3 regions of the Serratia surfactantfaciens genome follow, and region 3 is predicted to be linked to each of the others. Evidence: predicted binding sites of a transcription regulator. Region 3 holds the regulator's gene; each other region holds the start of a gene.

Evidence for each region. Region 3 encodes Fur, which represses iron uptake genes when iron is present. Its sites were predicted from a motif close to ATAATAATGAGAACNACTATCAA; they were not measured.
Region 1: a site for Fur is predicted at 3,398-3,420, ahead of ATE40_RS14300 (Nramp family divalent metal transporter). Genes of this name have one in related genera too.
Region 2: a site for Fur is predicted at 3,985-4,007, ahead of fes (enterochelin esterase). Genes of this name have one in related genera too.

Annotation. Positions count from the first base shown of each region.
Region 1 is NZ_CP016948.1:3,042,791-3,048,293, reverse strand. Features, by position in the region: gene gltX (glutamate--tRNA ligase) at 1-399, shown strand, start outside; gene ATE40_RS14320 (formate/nitrite transporter family protein) at 470-1,255, opposite strand; tRNA gene ATE40_RS14315 (tRNA-Ala) at 1,564-1,639, shown strand; tRNA gene ATE40_RS14310 (tRNA-Ala) at 1,699-1,774, shown strand; gene ATE40_RS14305 (NupC/NupG family nucleoside CNT transporter) at 1,895-3,082, opposite strand; gene ATE40_RS14300 (Nramp family divalent metal transporter) at 3,460-4,695, shown strand; gene ATE40_RS14295 (DUF2502 domain-containing protein) at 4,736-5,146, opposite strand; gene ATE40_RS24750 (hypothetical protein) at 5,145-5,378, shown strand; gene mgrA (L-glyceraldehyde 3-phosphate reductase) at 5,370-5,503, opposite strand, start outside.
Region 2 is NZ_CP016948.1:1,883,571-1,889,073, forward strand. Features, by position in the region: gene ATE40_RS08995 (non-ribosomal peptide synthetase) at 1-2,321, opposite strand, end outside; gene ATE40_RS09000 (MbtH family protein) at 2,373-2,597, opposite strand; gene fes (enterochelin esterase) at 2,628-3,935, opposite strand; gene ATE40_RS09010 (TonB-dependent siderophore receptor) at 4,138-5,503, shown strand, end outside.
Region 3 is NZ_CP016948.1:583,714-589,216, forward strand. Features, by position in the region: gene ATE40_RS02740 (beta-N-acetylhexosaminidase) at 1-2,114, shown strand, start outside; gene fur (ferric iron uptake transcriptional regulator) at 2,363-2,809, opposite strand; gene fldA (flavodoxin FldA) at 3,139-3,678, opposite strand; gene ybfE (LexA regulated protein) at 3,943-4,230, opposite strand; gene ybfF (esterase) at 4,487-5,260, opposite strand; gene seqA (replication initiation negative regulator SeqA) at 5,485-5,503, shown strand, end outside.

The sequences.
Region 1 (5,503 bases), 2.5 Mb from region 3:
CTGAAGGAGATCGTCAAGCTGCTGGGCGAGCGTTGCAAGACGCTGAAGGAAATGGCGGAGTCTTGCCGTTACTTCTACGAAGACTTCAGCGAGTTCGACGCCGACGCCGCCAAGAAACACCTGCGCCCGGTTGCACGTCAGCCGCTGGAAGCGGTGCGCGCCAAGCTGGCCGCCATCACCGTCTGGACGCCGGAAAACGTGCATGATGCCATTCAGGGTACGGCGGACGAGCTGGGCGTCGGCATGGGCAAGGTTGGCATGCCGCTGCGCGTGGCGGTGACCGGCGCCGGTCAGTCACCGGGCATGGACGTGACCGTGCATGCGATCGGCCAGAAGCGTTCGCTGCAGCGCATCGATATGGCGCTGGCTTACATCGCCGAGCGTGAAGCGCAGGCCTGATTAGGCTGATACGCCATCCATAAAGAAAAAGCCCCGAGGAGCGATCCCGGGGCTTTTTTATTGTCGTTTATCAGGCTTGTTCGCCGGCCGGCAATCCCGGGCGATAGGCGAGGAAATACATCAACCCGACAAAGCCGGCCCCGCCCAGCGCGTTGCCGAGGAATACCGCAGCAAAGTTAGGCAGGTATTGCTCCCAACCCATGCCGCCGGCAAAGATGGCCGCCGGTATGATGAACATATTCGCCACCACGTGCTGGAAGCCGATGGCGACAAAAGCCATGACCGGGAACCACATGCCGATGACTTTACCCGGTACATCCCTGCTGGCGAAGGCTAACCATACCGCCAGGCACACCAGCCAGTTGCAGCCGACGCCGGAAATAAAGGCGTGCAGGAAGTCCGCATCCACTTTGGCCTGCGCGATGGCCAGCGTTTTATGCAAAAACGCGCCCTCGGTCAGGCCCAGCAGATGGCCGAAGAAGTAGGCAACGGCCACGCTGCCGGCGAAGTTGGCCAGGGTGACCCAAAACCAGTTGCGCAGCACGGCGATAGCGGGGATTTCGCGGGCGAACCAGGCCATCGGCAAGGTCATCATGTTGCCGGTCAGCAGTTCGCCGCCGGCCAGAATGGTCAGGATCAGGCCGATAGGGAACACCGCCGCACCTAATAGGGCGCCGAAAGAGCCCCATTCGGCCGGCAGGGTGCCGATGACGTGAATATCCAGCAGAAAGCCGGTAGCGATAAAGGCGCCGGCGAGAAAGCCCAGAATCAACAGATTAGCGAGAGGGGCGCGGCTTTTGTTCACCCCGGCCTGAACGGCGAGGGTGGCGATTTCTTTTGGTGAATGCAAAGACATGACGGACTCGGTTTATAGTAATGAAGTTTAAGGCGCGGGCAGTCTATGCCGCGCAGGAGTCCGACTCAAGCGCATTTCACTAACATTCCGTCAATTAAAAATCAACGTGATATGCAGGGTCTTTCGCCATTTTGAGATGTAACGCTCAAAATGGCTGAACTCTGCGCAAAGTGATGATTTTTTGGTGCCAAACATGCTGATTTGGCGGCTTTTTCAACGCTTGATTCAGTAATTCAATTTAGCCGTTGACAGCTTTGAGCGGGTTTCATATTATGCGCCCCGTTCACAGCACAAAGTGATTGTGGAACGGGGCTATAGCTCAGCTGGGAGAGCGCTTGCATGGCATGCAAGAGGTCGACGGTTCGATCCCGTCTAGCTCCACCAACCTTCTTCTCAGCAAGGTTGGGGATACCGTAACGCCGGTCAATGCGTACCACTTTTGTGGGGCTATAGCTCAGCTGGGAGAGCGCTTGCATGGCATGCAAGAGGTCGACGGTTCGATCCCGTCTAGCTCCACCACCATTTAAAAAGCCGACCTCAGGGTCGGCTTTTTGCTTTGCGTCATTTCACCTTCGCCGAATGCAGGTCAACAAAAAAGGCGCCCGCAGGCGCCTTGTTATCGCAGTAGGTTCGAGAGGCTTAGCCCAGCACCAGGCCCGCGATGGAAGCGGACAGGATGCTGACCAGCGTAGAGCCGTACACCAACTTCAGGCCAAAGCGCGACACCACGTTGCCCTGGTGTTCGTTCAGGCCCTTGATCGCACCGGCCACGATACCGATGGAAGAGAAGTTGGCGAAGGACACCAGGAACACCGACAGGATCCCCAGGCTGCGCGGCGACAGTTCGGCAGACACTTTCTGCAGCTCCATCATGGCCACGAACTCGTTGGAAACCAGCTTGGTGGCCATGATGCTGCCAACCTGCAAGGCTTCGTGCTTAGGAATGCCCATGATCCAGGCGAACGGGTAGAAGAAGTAGCCGAGGATTTCCTGGAAGCTCAGGCCGAAGATGGCGCTGAACACACCGTTAAGCGCGGCGATCAGGGCGATGAAGCCGATCAGCATCGCGGCAACGATAATCGCTACTTTAAAGCCGGCCAGGATGTACTCGCCCAACATTTCGAAGAAGCTCTGGCCTTCGTGCAGGTTGCCGAGGTGCAGCTCTTCTTCTTTATTGGTGTCGTACGGGTTGACCAGCGACAGCACGATAAAGGTGCTGAACATGTTCAATACCAGCGCCGCCACCACGAACTTGGCGTCCAGCATGGTCATGTAGGCGCCGACGATGGACATGGATACCGTAGACATCGCGGTCGCCGCCATGGTGTACATGCGCTTTTCCGACATCTTGCCCAGGATATCCTTGTAGGCGATGAAGTTTTCGGACTGCCCCAGGATCAGCGAGCTGACGGCGTTGAACGACTCCAGCTTGCCCATGCCGTTCACTTTCGACAGCACGGTGCCGATAATGCGGATGATGAACGGCAGCACTTTGATGTACTGCAGAATACCGATCAGCGCAGAAATGAAGACGATCGGGCACAGCACCTTCAGGAAGAAGAACGCCAGGCCTTTGTCGCCCATGCCGCCGAATACGAAATCAGTCCCTTGTCCCGCAAACCCGAGCAGTTTGTCAAACAGCGCGGCGAATCCTTTTACGAAGCCCAAACCCGCTTCCGAATGCAGGAAAAAGTAGGCCAGCAGTACTTCGATAACCAGTAATTGAATAACATAACGAATGCGGATGCTCTTGCGATCGCGGCACACCAACAGGGCCAGGATCGTCACCACCACTATCGCCAACGCAAAGTGCGCAATATGGGACATGTTTGCTCCAAATTTGAGGCAGGCTGAATTTCGGCTGTCATTTTATGTAACGCTACGTTTAAAAACGAGACTTCTATTGCAAATATGGAAAATCATAGTGGGAGTTCTCCTAAAGTGTTGCGTAAAAGCATAAAAAATCAAGATGTTAAAGCAGGAATAGGAAATTCGTATTCTTGTGCTAACCTGTCTTTCAGGGGTATTGCAGCCAAAATCCCATCAGAAAAGCACGGAAATCGGCCAGCTCCGCGCTGAACCCGGCGATAAAACCGTTAATGTTGGCTATTACAGAGATAAGTTTTACCGCTCTAAATGCGCTTGATAATTATTATCATTTATATAGAGTGGAGATAAACGTAATTTCAGTAAGGGTTCAACATATGCTGAACAGTCGCGTGGTTGAAACCACCTCCGGTCGCTCCGCCAGAAAAATCAAACTCTCGCTGATGGGGCCCGCCTTTATCGCCGCTATCGGCTATATCGATCCCGGCAACTTCGCCACCAACATTCAGGCCGGCGCTTCGTTCGGCTACAGCCTGCTGTGGGTAGTGGTCTGGGCCAACGTGATGGCGATGCTGATCCAGCTGTTGTCCGCCAAGCTGGGGATCGCCACCGGAAAAAACCTGGCCGAGCATATTCGCGATCGCTTTCCGCGGCCGGCGGTATGGGCTTATTGGGTACAGGCGGAGATCATCGCCATGGCGACCGATCTGGCTGAGTTTATCGGCGCGGCGATCGGCTTTAAGTTGCTGCTTGGCGTCTCCCTGCTGCAGGGGGCGGTGCTGACCGGCATCGCCACTTTTTTAATTCTTATGCTGCAAAAGCGTGGGCAAAAGCCGCTGGAACTGGTGATTGGTGGCCTGTTGCTGTTCGTCGCTGCCGCCTACATCGTCGAACTGGCGTTCTCACAACCGCAGCTGGCGCCGCTGTTGCAGGGCATGGCGCTGCCCGATTTGCCTAACGGCGATGCGGTATTCCTGGCCGCCGGGGTATTGGGCGCCACGATTATGCCGCACGTGATCTATCTGCATTCATCGCTCACCCAAATCGGTGGCGAGCACGACAAGGCGGAGCGCTATGCCGCCACCAAAGTCGACGTCGCCGTGGCCATGACCATCGCCGGTTTCGTTAATCTGGCGATGATGGCCACCGCTGCCGCCGCATTTCATTTCAGCGGCCACAGCGGCATCGCCGATCTCGACGTGGCCTACCTGACGCTGCAACCGCTGCTCGGGCACGCCGCCGCGACTGTGTTCGGCCTGAGCCTGGTGGCTGCCGGCCTCTCTTCTACCGTGGTGGGCACGTTGGCGGGGCAGGTGGTGATGCAGGGGTTCGTGCATTTTCATATCCCGCTGTGGCTGCGCCGTGCGGTGACCATGCTGCCGTCGTTTATCGTCATCATGCTGGGGATGGACGCGACGCGCATTCTGGTGCTGAGCCAGGTGTTGCTGAGCTTCGGCATTGCGCTGGCGTTGGTGCCGCTGCTGGCTTTCACCGGCAATCGGGCGCTGATGGGCGAGATGGTCAACGGTCCGGTGGTGCAAAACCTGGGTAAACTGATCGTAGTGGTGGTGGTTGGGTTGAACGGCTATCTGCTGATCGGCAGCGTGCTGTAGGCGAAACGGCGCGGGCCGGCTTTGCGCCGGCCCGTCGTGGTTAATCGCGGTCGTCGTCGCCGTGGCGGCGCCAGCGATCGCGGTCATGATCGTGGTGGTGTTTTTTCTCTTTCTTCCAGTGGTGTTTATCGTAGTGCTTGTCGTACTTACGGTAACGCCCCTCGTGATAGTAATAATGCTTGCGCCAATAGCCGCCGTCGCGCCAGCGATAGCCATCCCAGTAATAGCCGCGCGGGCTGCGGTCACCGAGATAACGCCCCTGATGTGAGCGCCACCAATCGCGATCGCGCCAGTCGTAACCGTCCCAATAACGGCCGCGATTGTCCTGATCGCCGATGCGTAATGAAACGCCCGGCATCAGATCGATGCTGAGGCCTTCGGCATGCGCCTGCTGTGCGGCGGGCAGCACCGTCGCCGCCAGGATGGCGGCCAAGAGCAGAGGTTTAAACATGACTTCTCCTTCCCGCTTGCGCGGCTTGGCCGTTGATCACTTTATGAAGCGCGTTCATCAGTTTAAAAAGCGGCCTTATCGTTATTTTTACTGCAATATCGGCATCATAGCGCCGACAATTAGGGTTGAATCTGAGAACAACTCTGAAAAGGACGCCGCAGGCCGAGATTTGAGATTTTTCTGGGGTATGGCCGCTCGATTGAGCGGCGTTATTTGTAAGCGATTACAATAAGATTTGCTCGATCTGCGCGAGCTCTTCTTCACTGAAGCGACGGTTGGTCAGCATGCCCACCGCGTCTTCTATCTGCGCATTCTTGCTGGCGCCGATCAGCACCGAGGTGACGCGATCGCCGCGTA
Region 2 (5,503 bases), 1.3 Mb from region 3:
ACCTCCGGATGCTGTTGCATCAGGTTCCACAGCGTCGGCGTCGCCGCCTCACCGCCGATCATCACGAACGACGGCAGCGGGAACTGTCCCTTCAGCAGACCGCAGTCCACCAACTGCGAGAAGAACGACGGCGTGATGTCCAGCAGATCGATCGGCGTCTTTTGGGTTTGTTCGAGCAGCGCCCAGGGATCGCGGCGCAGCTCCTCATCGAAGATGACCAGTTCGCTGCCCATCATCATGCAGAACAGCGGTTCCCAGGAGGAGTCGAAAGAGAACGAGGCGGTATGGCCGGCGCGCAGACGCCGCGCGTGGCGGATCTCGAATTTTTCAATCGCCGGGCCAAACAGCGAGGCCTGATGCGACAAGAACAGGTTCAGCAGCCCGCGGTGGGTGGACATCACGCCCTTGGGTTTGCCGGTCGAACCGGAGGTGTAAATCATGTAGGCGAGATGCGCTTCATTCAGCGGCGCACGCCGCTCTTCGTCCGTTATCGGCGTGGCTTCGGCGGCCGCGCAGCGCGCCAGGCATGATGCGTCGTCCAGGCACAGCACCTGCGGCAGATCCGGCATGTTTACCTGCGTGGCGCGGTGGGTCAGCAACATCACCGGCCGCGCGTCGTCGCACATCAGCGTCAGGCGTTCACGCGGATAGTCCAGATCGAGCGGCATATAGGCCGCGCCGCTGGCCAGCACGCCGAACAGCGCAACCAGCGTGTCCACCGAACGCGGAATGCCGATGGCCACCACGTCTTCGGCGCCGATGCCGCTTTCGAGCAGCACACGCCCCAGTTGCATCACCCGTTCGCAGAGCTGACGGTAGCTGAGTCGCACATCGCCGCAGACCACCGCCAACGCCTCGGGCTGCCGCTCAACCTGACGCTGGAAAGCGTCCATGATTGAGATCATGCCCGCCGGCGGCGTCAGTTCAGCGCCGCGCCCCCAGGCCGCGAGTTGACGCCGTTCCCCTTCGCTGATTAACGCCAGCTGTCCGATCGGTTGCTGCGGTTGCCGCGCCAGCTGCTGCAGCCAATGGCCGATGCGCTCTGCGTGACAGTGTAATGTACGCGGCGAGTATTTGGCCGGGTTGGCCACCAACGACAGCGTCAGCACGCCGTTGCGAAAACCGATCTCAAACTCCAGATCATCGACCGGCCCCATCGCCAGCGTATGGGTAACGGCCGCCTGACCGTCGAAGGACAAGGCGCTGTGGTAAACCTTGACGTTAATCACCGGGCCGTACAGCTCTTGATGGCCGCCGACCAGGCCGAGGTCGCGTTTGATCTGCTCCGCTTCATAGCGTTGATGGCGGCGCGCCTGTTTGATTTCCGTTGCGGTCGCCTGGCAGACCTCCGCCAGCGACATCTCCGGCGTCACGTTCAGCAGCAGCGGCAGCACGTTAACCACTGGGCCGGCCGCCGCCAGCGCTTGTGAACCCATGCGGCGCATGAAAGGAAAACCGACTGAAAAGCGGGTTTCACCGCTCATGCGCGCCAGGTATATCGCCAATGCGGCCGTGACGATATCGGCCGGTTGCAGCGACTGCAGCGCGTCGATGCGCAATGCGGCGTCAAACAGCGACTCAGGCAGCACCAACGCCTGTTTAAGCGGCCGGGTGCCCGGTTCAACCTCGCGGCTTTCCGTCGATAATGACAGCGGCGACGGCAGATCGCGCAGATGCTGTCGCCAGAATTCGGCCGCCCGCTGGCGCGCCGGCGAGGTTTGCCATTGCTGAAACTCTTCCACCACCTGGCCGAACGGCGTAAATGGCGAGGCCGCCGGCGACAGCCCGTGGCGCAGCGCGCGATAGATGTCGGCGATCCGGCGCGTGATGGCCTCGAAGCTGAAACCGTCCAGGGTCAGGTGATGAAAACGCTGGTACCAGAACCAGCGATCGGCGCTGATACGGATCAGCGCATGGCGATAGAGCGGTCGCTCGCCGTCCGCGGGCAATTCCTGAGCCAGATCGTCGTGCATCAGCGACAGCGCCGCCTGTTCGGCGTCCGGCCGCGCGCTGAAATCGAACCACTCCGGCGCCTGCACGCGCGCGGGATCCGCACTGAGCGGTAAGCGTTGTGCCGGCTGGCCGTCCTGCGCCTCAAAGAACCGCGCCTGAACCGTATCCGCTTCCGCCAGCCCCTGACGGATCGCGCGTTCCAGCGCCGGACGATCGATATCGCCATGCAGTTCGGTGTAATGCGCCACGGCGAAGCTGTTGCGACGCAGCGCGATTTGATCGGCGATCCAGATCCCCGGTTGTGCCGCAACCAGCGGATAATCCCGGTACTCGACCTGAGTATCCGGCAATGAAAGCGTTTCTGACATGGTGTCTGTCCTTTTCCTCAAACGGAATGTAGCGATGTGGTTGCTGCGCGATTAACGCTGCGCATCCGTCGCTTTCAACGACGCCGGCCGCATGTCCTGCCAGTGCGTTTCGATGTAGTCGATGCATTCACCGCGCGCCGCCGGCCCCATCAGCACGCGCCACCCCGGCGGCGTATCGGCAAACTGCGGCCACAGCGAATACTGCTGCTGCGCATTGATCAATACGGAGAAACGGAGACTTTCGTCATCGAACGGGTTTTGTTGTTCCTGAGTCATTTGCCTTACCTGTCTGTCAACATGTGTGGGTTATTTCATCGCGCAAAGCAGTTGGCGCACGCCGTCCACCAGGCCGCCGCGCCAGCACAGCGCATCGTGGCCGCCGGAAAACACGCGATAATCGGCGCGGTGCCCCGCCGCCGTCAGCGCCTCGTGCATCTGGCGATTGACGAATTCGATGTCCGCCTCGCGATCGCCGGCTTGCTGGATCACGGTGAGCGTGGGCGCCGCCGCGCGGCGTTGCCGAACCTGGCGTATCAGCCAGCCTTCCTCCAGCTGGTGGCGCTTTTCGAACTGGGTAACGAACTGCACCGTGGGCCACCAGAAAGAGCCGGACTGGCTCAGCACGTGGCCGAAGCGTTCTGGCCAGTGCAGGCCGGCGTACAGCGCTGCCAGCCCGCCGTAGCTCTGGCCGGCGACCACCGTGCGCGCGCCCGCCTCGCTGAAGGGTTCGCGCCGCTGCGCCTGCGGCAACAGTTCGTCGATCACCGCCTGCCAGAAAGCGGCGTTGCAAGGCAGCTCGTTTTCCCGGTGTTCGCCATCGATCGCATCGATCAGCAGCCAACATGCCGGCGGCAGCTGCCCTTTTGCGGTCTCGCTCTCGATCACCGGCAACAGCGCGTGCCTCTCGATCCAGTTTTGGCCATCGAGCAGCAGCACCAGTGGACGCTCCGCTTTCACCTCGGCGTCGCCGCTGGCATACAGCCAGACGCGCCGTTGGGTGCCCAGCCGTTCGCTGCGCCACTGCAAAAGCTGCAGCCGCGTCTGTTCCAGCGGCCGATCGGCGGCCTGCCAGGCGCTTTGGTCGTCGGCATCCGGCCCCTGGGCCAGGGAAACCGGGCGCGGGCGATGCGAAGGCCCCAGCGAGAGGCGATTCAGCGGATCGGCGATCGCCAGCGGGAACAAAGAGACCCACCAGGCGCGCTGCTGGCGATCGCGCAGCGTTTCTTCGTCGCTGAATACCGGGGGAAGCTCCCGGTCGGTGATGGGGATCAGGCTGTAGCCGCCGCGCCAGCGGCGATCGATAACGGCCGCGCCGTACCAAACGTCGGTGCCGGGGAGCCGGGTCAGGCTGCTGGGAGACGTGCTGTGGTGATCGGTAATGCCGTTGATATCGGCATAGACGCGACGTATCGGCGAGCGCTGCTCATCGCCGGCAGGGTCGCGCCATAGCCAGGTCATTTTGACGTGGCTGTCGTCGTGCGGCTCAACGATGGGCGTGCCGTGAGCGGCAACCTTCTGCCACCACTCGGGTTGCCCCACCGCCTCTTCACGCAGCCATTGCGTCGCCAATCCCTCATGACCGTTGTCTGGCCTCTTTTCCGGCAAAAACTCCATAGCGCCCCTTACATAACATGAGTGATTTTTACAAAACCTGACAATCGTATTGATACTCATTATCATTTTCAATACTATTTGTCGGATTTTTACCGTCGTGCAAACACGACGCTTCCGCGTTGATGAGGCAAAGCACGCTCGTCGGCATTTCGGGGTTTATCAGGGTGGCATGACACACAAAAGCAGGTATTCAGGAGAGATAATGAAGATTAAAAACAAAGGGATGGACAACAAAAATGCCGAGGCGATGTCCGCCAGGCGTTTGTTGCTGGGATCGGCGCTGGCTTTACTGCCCTTCGCGCAAAGCGCGTCGGCCGCGGCGGACGAGACGATTTTGGTGACCGCCGACGCGCAAAACAGCGTGACCGCGCCGGTCAAAGGGATCGTCGCCAAAGAGAGCGCCGCCGGCACCAAAACCGCCGTCCCGCTGCGCAAGACGCCGCAGTCCATCTCCGTGGTCACGCGCGAACAAATGAACGACCAGGAACCGGCGTCGGTCGCCGACGCGCTGAACTACACCAGCGGGGTAATCACCACCTACCGCGGCAACTCCAACCGCAATGACGAAGTGATCAGCCGTGGCTTCCGCTATGCGCCCAAGCTGCTCGACGGCCTGCACTTTGGCCTCTCGAGCCAAAACGGCGGCGCCGGGCAGATCGATCCCTGGCTGCTGGAGCGCGTGGAGATGGTGCACGGCCCGGCCGGCGTGCTGTACGGTCAGGTCAGCCCCGGCGGCGTGGTAGTGATGACCAGCAAGCGCCCTACCGCCCAGAGCATTCACGAAGTTAAATTCAGCACCGGCAACCGCCATCTGGCAGAGACGGCGTTCGATTTCGGCGGCAAGCTCAACGACGACAACACCCTGTTCTACCGCCTGAACGGCATCGCCAGAACCGAACATGAGTTCGTCAAAGACAGCAAGCAGCAACGGGTGGCCATCGCCCCGGCCTTCACCTGGCTGCCGAACGAAGACACCAGCTTTACGCTGCTGACCAGCTACCAGAACGACCCGAAAGCCGGGTCGCGCAACTTCCTGCCGCGCGCCGGCACGCTGTTCCCGACCAGCGCGGGCTACGTGCCTTACGATTTCAACGTCAGCGAGCCCAGCTTCAACAAGTCGCGGCGCGAGCAGGCGTCGATCGGTTACAGCCTCGAACATAACTTCAACGATGCGCTGTCGTTTACCCAGAACCTGCGCTTCACCCACCGTGATGAAGACTATAAATATCTGGTTTATAACGTAAACTCGAAGGTCAACGACCACACCGTCACCCGCATGGCGCAGCATGAAACGCAGATGACCAACGAGTTTGGCGTGGATAACCAGCTGAAGGGCCTGTTCGATACCGGCGAAGTGAAACACACCGTGCTGGGCGGACTGGATTATCGTTACAGCCATATCGATTCGAAGATGTATCGCGATCGCGGCAACGACTACCCGATCGACTGGGCTAACCCGACGCATAGCAGCATTGACGGCAGCGCGCTGACGCTGGCTTCCAGCGACTTGAAAACGCTGAATCAGGTCGGGGTGTATCTGCAGGACCAGCTGGAGTGGAATGACTGGA
Region 3 (5,503 bases):
GGAAGCGCACCAAAGACGACAAAAACATTCTGATGACGCCGGCTTCGCGCTTTGTCAGCAATGCCGAGCTGCAGACGCTGCCCGCCGGCGCGCTGCGCGGCCAGATCGTGCCGACGCCGATGCAGGTGAAGGTCCACGCGCAGGACGCCGATCTGCGCAAAGGGGTCTCGCCGGATCTGAGCACGCTGGTCAAGCCGGCGGCGGACGTCGTCAACCAGCGCTTTGCGCTGCTGGGCGTGCCGGTTCAGGCCAACGGCTATCCGATCAAGACCGATATCCAGCCGGGCAAGTTTAAAGGCGCGATGGCGGTGCCGGGCGCCTATGAGCTGAAGATCGGCAAAAAAGAGGCGCGGGTGATCGGCTTCGATCAGGCCGGGGTATTCTATGGGTTGCAGTCGATCCTGTCGTTAGTGCCGACCGACGGCAGCGGCAAGATTGCTACATTGGACGCCAGCGACGCGCCGCGCTTCCAGTATCGCGGCATTTTCCTCGACGTGGCGCGCAACTTCCATAAGAAGGATGCGGTGTTGCGTCTGCTGGATCAGATGGCGGCCTACAAGCTCAACAAATTCCACTTCCACCTGAGTGATGATGAAGGTTGGCGTATCGAGATCCCCGGTTTGCCTGAGCTGACGGAAGTCGGCGGCCAGCGCTGCCACGATCTGAGCGAAACCACCTGCCTGCTGCCGCAGTACGGCCAGGGGCCGGATGTCTACGGTGGTTTCTTCAGCCGTCAGGACTATATCGACATCATCAAATACGCCCAGGCGCGCCAGATTGAAGTGATCCCTGAGATCGACATGCCGGCGCACGCCCGCGCCGCGGTGGTGTCGATGGAGGCGCGCTATAAAAAGCTGCATGCCGCCGGAAAAGAGCAGGAGGCCAACGAATTCCGCCTGGTGGATCCGACTGATACCTCCAATACCACCTCCGTGCAGTTCTTTAACCGCCAGAGTTACCTGAACCCGTGCCTGGATTCTTCCCAGCGCTTTGTCGACAAGGTGATCGGCGAGATCGCCCAGATGCATAAAGAAGCCGGGCAGCCGATCAAAACCTGGCACTTCGGCGGCGACGAGGCGAAAAACATCCGCCTGGGCGCCGGCTATACCGACAAGGCGAAACCGGAGCCGGGTAAAGGCGTCATCGACCAGAGCAACGAAGACAAGCCGTGGGCCAAGTCGCAGGTTTGCCAGACGATGATCAAAGAAGGCAAGGTGGCCGACATGGAGCACTTACCGAGCTACTTCGGCCAGGAGGTCAGCAAGCTGGTGAAGGCGCACGGCATCGACAGAATGCAGGCCTGGCAGGACGGCCTGAAAGACGCCGAGAGCGCGAAGTCGTTCGCCACCTCGCGCGTGGGCGTCAACTTCTGGGATACCTTGTACTGGGGCGGTTTCGACAGCGTCAACGATTGGGCCAATAAAGGGTATGAAGTGGTGGTCTCCAACCCGGACTACGTCTACATGGACTTCCCTTACGAGGTGAACCCGGACGAGCGCGGTTACTACTGGGGCACTCGCTTCAGCGACGAGCGCAAGGTGTTCAGCTTCGCGCCGGACAACATGCCGCAGAACGCGGAAACCTCGGTCGATCGCGACGGCAACCACTTCAACGCCAAGAGCGACAAGCCGTGGCCGGGAGCCTACGGGTTGTCCGCTCAGCTGTGGAGCGAAACCCAGCGCACCGATCCGCAGATGGAATACATGATCTTCCCGCGCGCGCTGTCGGTGGCCGAACGCGCCTGGCACCGCGCCGGTTGGGAGCAGGACTATCGCGCCGGCCGCGAATACAAAGGCGGGGAGACCCACTTTGTCGACACCAAGGCGCTGGAGAAAGACTGGCTGCGCTTCGCCAATATCCTGGGCCAGCGTGAACTGGCCAAGCTGGACAAAGGTGGCGTCGCTTATCGTCTGCCGGTGCCCGGCGCACGCGTAGCGGGCGGCAAGCTGGAGGCGAATATCGCGCTGCCGGGATTGGGCATCGAGTATTCCACCGACGGCGGCAAGCAGTGGCAGCGTTATGACGCCAAGGCCAAGCCGGCGGTATCGGGTGAGGTGCAGGTGCGTTCGGTCAGTCCCGACGGTAAACGTTACAGCCGCGCCGAGAAGGTCTAAGCCCGGCGCATCGGCCTGTCGTCATGGCGGCGGGCCGCTTAACGAAGGGGGAATGCGTCCGCCTCTGCGCGTGTCGGCGTGAAGCGGACGTGAAAGTGAGAGCAGTACGTGGAGTCGCAGTGCCGCTGCAATTGTAGTATTTCATGACATGATCTTTCCCCGGCTGGTCCGGGGATTTTTTTGCTCACCGTTCAGCAAGCATAAAAAAACCGCCTCAGGGTGAGGCGGTTTTTCATAGCCAGTCAGGCTTATTTCTTGTCGTGCAGCGTTTCGTCTTCGCGGCAGTCACCGGTTTCACAGTGGCCGTACAGGTACAGGCTGTGGTTGGTGAGCTTGATGCCGTGCTGCTTGGCGATATCACGCTGGCGCACTTCGATGGATTCGTCACTGAATTCGATCACTTTGCCGCAGTCCAGGCAAATCAGGTGATCGTGGTGATGCTGTTGGGTCAGTTCGAACACGGACTTGCCGCCTTCGAAATTGTGACGTGTCACAATGCCCGCATCGTCAAACTGGTTCAGTACGCGATAAACCGTTGCCAGGCCGATCTCTTCGCCCATATCAATCAGTTTTTTGTACAAATCTTCCGCACTGACGTGATGGCATTCCGGATTTTGCAGTACTTCCAGGATTTTGAGTCGCGGAAGCGTGACTTTTAAGCCGGCCTTCTTCAATGCGATGTTGTTGTCGGTCATGCGAATTCAGTCCTGTTACTATGCTAATCAAGTTGAGGCGTACTCGCCTGTGGCATCGGTCGGCACAAAGAGTTAATGCGTCTCATTATAGAACCGGTTGTACTAAATGGAAACCGCCGGTTGTTAACAAAGATATAATTGCACTATTGCATGTTTTGCATGCAACGCCTTGATGGGTGGGATAAACCGATAACTCAGTCTACCTTGACGGGGTGGGAAGTTACAAATCTGTAGCTTCTATCGCAGCAATCCCTGCTGCCGATGATGGCCCTGTGCGCACACTATGCACTTTACAGGGCCTTTGTTCAACCTTTCGCCAGTTGCGGCGTTTAGCCGACGATATCGGCCAGGCTCAGCTCTTCGACGATCTGTTTGACCCAGGCATCGACGCGCTCGTTGGTCAGCTCCGGCTGGCGGTCTTCGTCGATCGCGAGACCAATGAAGTGGTTGTCGTCCGCCAGGCCTTTGGAGGCCTCGAAGTGGTAGCCTTTGGTCGGCCAGTGGCCCACGATGGCCGCGCCGCGCGGTTCAATGATGTCGCGGATGGTGCCCATCGCGTCACAGAAGTATTCCGCGTAGTCTTCCTGGTCGCCGCAGCCGAACAGCGCCACCAGTTTGCCGTTGAAATCGACTTCTTCCAGCGTCGGGAAGAAATCATCCCAGTCACACTGCGCTTCACCGTAGTACCAGGTCGGGATACCCAGCAGCAGGATATCGAACCCTTCCAGGTCTTCTTTGCTGCTTTTAGCGATGTCGTGTACTTCAGAGACGTCGTCGCCAAACTGTTTCTGGAGAATTTTCTGGATCATTTTGGCAATGTTTTCGGTATTGCCAGTGTCGCTGCCAAAGAAAATGCCTACAGTAGCCATATCGCGTATAACCTTTAAATTCAAGTAATTGCATTACTCGATGCCAGCACTGCCGCCGCTGACGCCGATTAAAATGATGCCATGACAAGAGCCTTTCGCCACGGGGGCGGGCGCCGACAGGCGCAGTCTCTTGCCGGTAAATGCGTATCATGCCAGAAAGTGGCGCCGGGGTTTTATCGCATTTATGCGATGCCGGAGAATGAAGAAAAGCGTGGTCGATCCGGCGTTGTCCTTAACGCCGCGCCGCGCGTGCGGCCGAAGAGATCAATGTTCCGGCTGTTCTTCCGCCAGTTGCGCCAACAGCATCTGCTCGATGAGTTCGCTGCGGCTAATGTTGCGCTGTTCCGCCAATTTGTTCAGGGCGTCCACCGCATCCGCGTTGATTTTCAGCTCTACGCGCCGCAATCCACGCACTTTATCGCGCCGTAACTGATTGCGCTTATTGATTCTAAGCTGTTCATCGCGGGAAAGCGGGTTGGTTTTCGGGCGCCCCGGACGGCGTTCATCTGCGAACAGATCCAGCGTCGTGCGATCCGTTTGTTCTTTTGCCATAGGTAGCGGTACTGCAAGGGAGTTTGCATCAAAAAGCGCTCGCACGCTTCCGGAGGCATCGGTTAACACACTTCGGGCCAATAAACCCTAACCCAAATTCACCCCCGAACCGGCGTTCGCGAACGCGCTGGCGCGGCGGCAAAATTATAGCGCGCCATATTACCCCAGCAGATGGAGCGGCGACAATGCCTAACTGCGGGCTAAACGCGCTAAGCCGTTATCTTTAGCGCGTTTTTTCGCCAGATGAGCGTATTTTTCAGGCTTCGTCGAGGAAACGGTGGATGGCGCGCAGCACCGCGTCCGGTTTTTCGGCGTGCACCCAATGGCCGGTGCCGGCGACGACATGGGCGCGGGCCTGCGGGAACTGGCGGGCGATGTCCGCACGATAGCTGTCCTGCACGTACGGCGACAGGCCGCCGCGAATGAACAGCGTCGGGTGCGGCCAGGCCGGCACGTCCTGCCAGCCGGTGATGTCTTCGTAGCGTTCGATCAGCACCGGCAGGTTGAAGCGCCATTCGCCATTGTGGAAGGACTTCAGCAGGAACTGGATCACGCCTTCTTCCTGCAGATAGTCGCGCATCAGCTGGGCGGCCGCCTGGCGTTGGGTGATGCCGGCGGCGCTGACGGCCTTCAGCGCGGCGAAGATCTCATCGTGGCGGCGAGTCTGGTAATCCACCGGCGCCACGTCGATGACGATCAGCTTAGCGATGCGCTCCGGCGCGATGGCGGTCAGCGCCATCGCCGCTTTACCGCCCATCGAATGGCCGATGACGATCGCTTTATCCAGCTGCAGTTCGTCGAGCAGCGCCAGCAGATCCTGCGCCATGGCGGGGTAGTTCATGTCGTCGGCGCGCGGGGAGAGGCCGTGGTTGCGCAGATCGACTTTGATCACGCTGTGCTGCTGGTGCAGATCGCGTGCCAGCACGCCCAGGTTGTCCAGATTGCCGAACAGCCCGTGGATCAGCAGCACCGGCAGCGCATCTGACTCGGCGGCCAGCAGTTGATAATGTAATTTCATGGCGAAGTTCATACTGAGAGAGATTCAGATTAGGGTATCATGATTGAATCGCACGATGAATCATGCGGAATTTTCGCGGCGCGGGCTTGGCAGTGCCGGCTATAGGTATTAGTCTGCATTTGCCGTCCGGAGGCACATTGTTGTGTTCGCTCCAGCGCTTTTAACCTTATAATCCCATGGCTTGAATGCAGGATCTGGCTTCAGGTTCTAAGTAGAAAAAACAGTATTGGATAAAGATGAAAACTATTGAAGTCG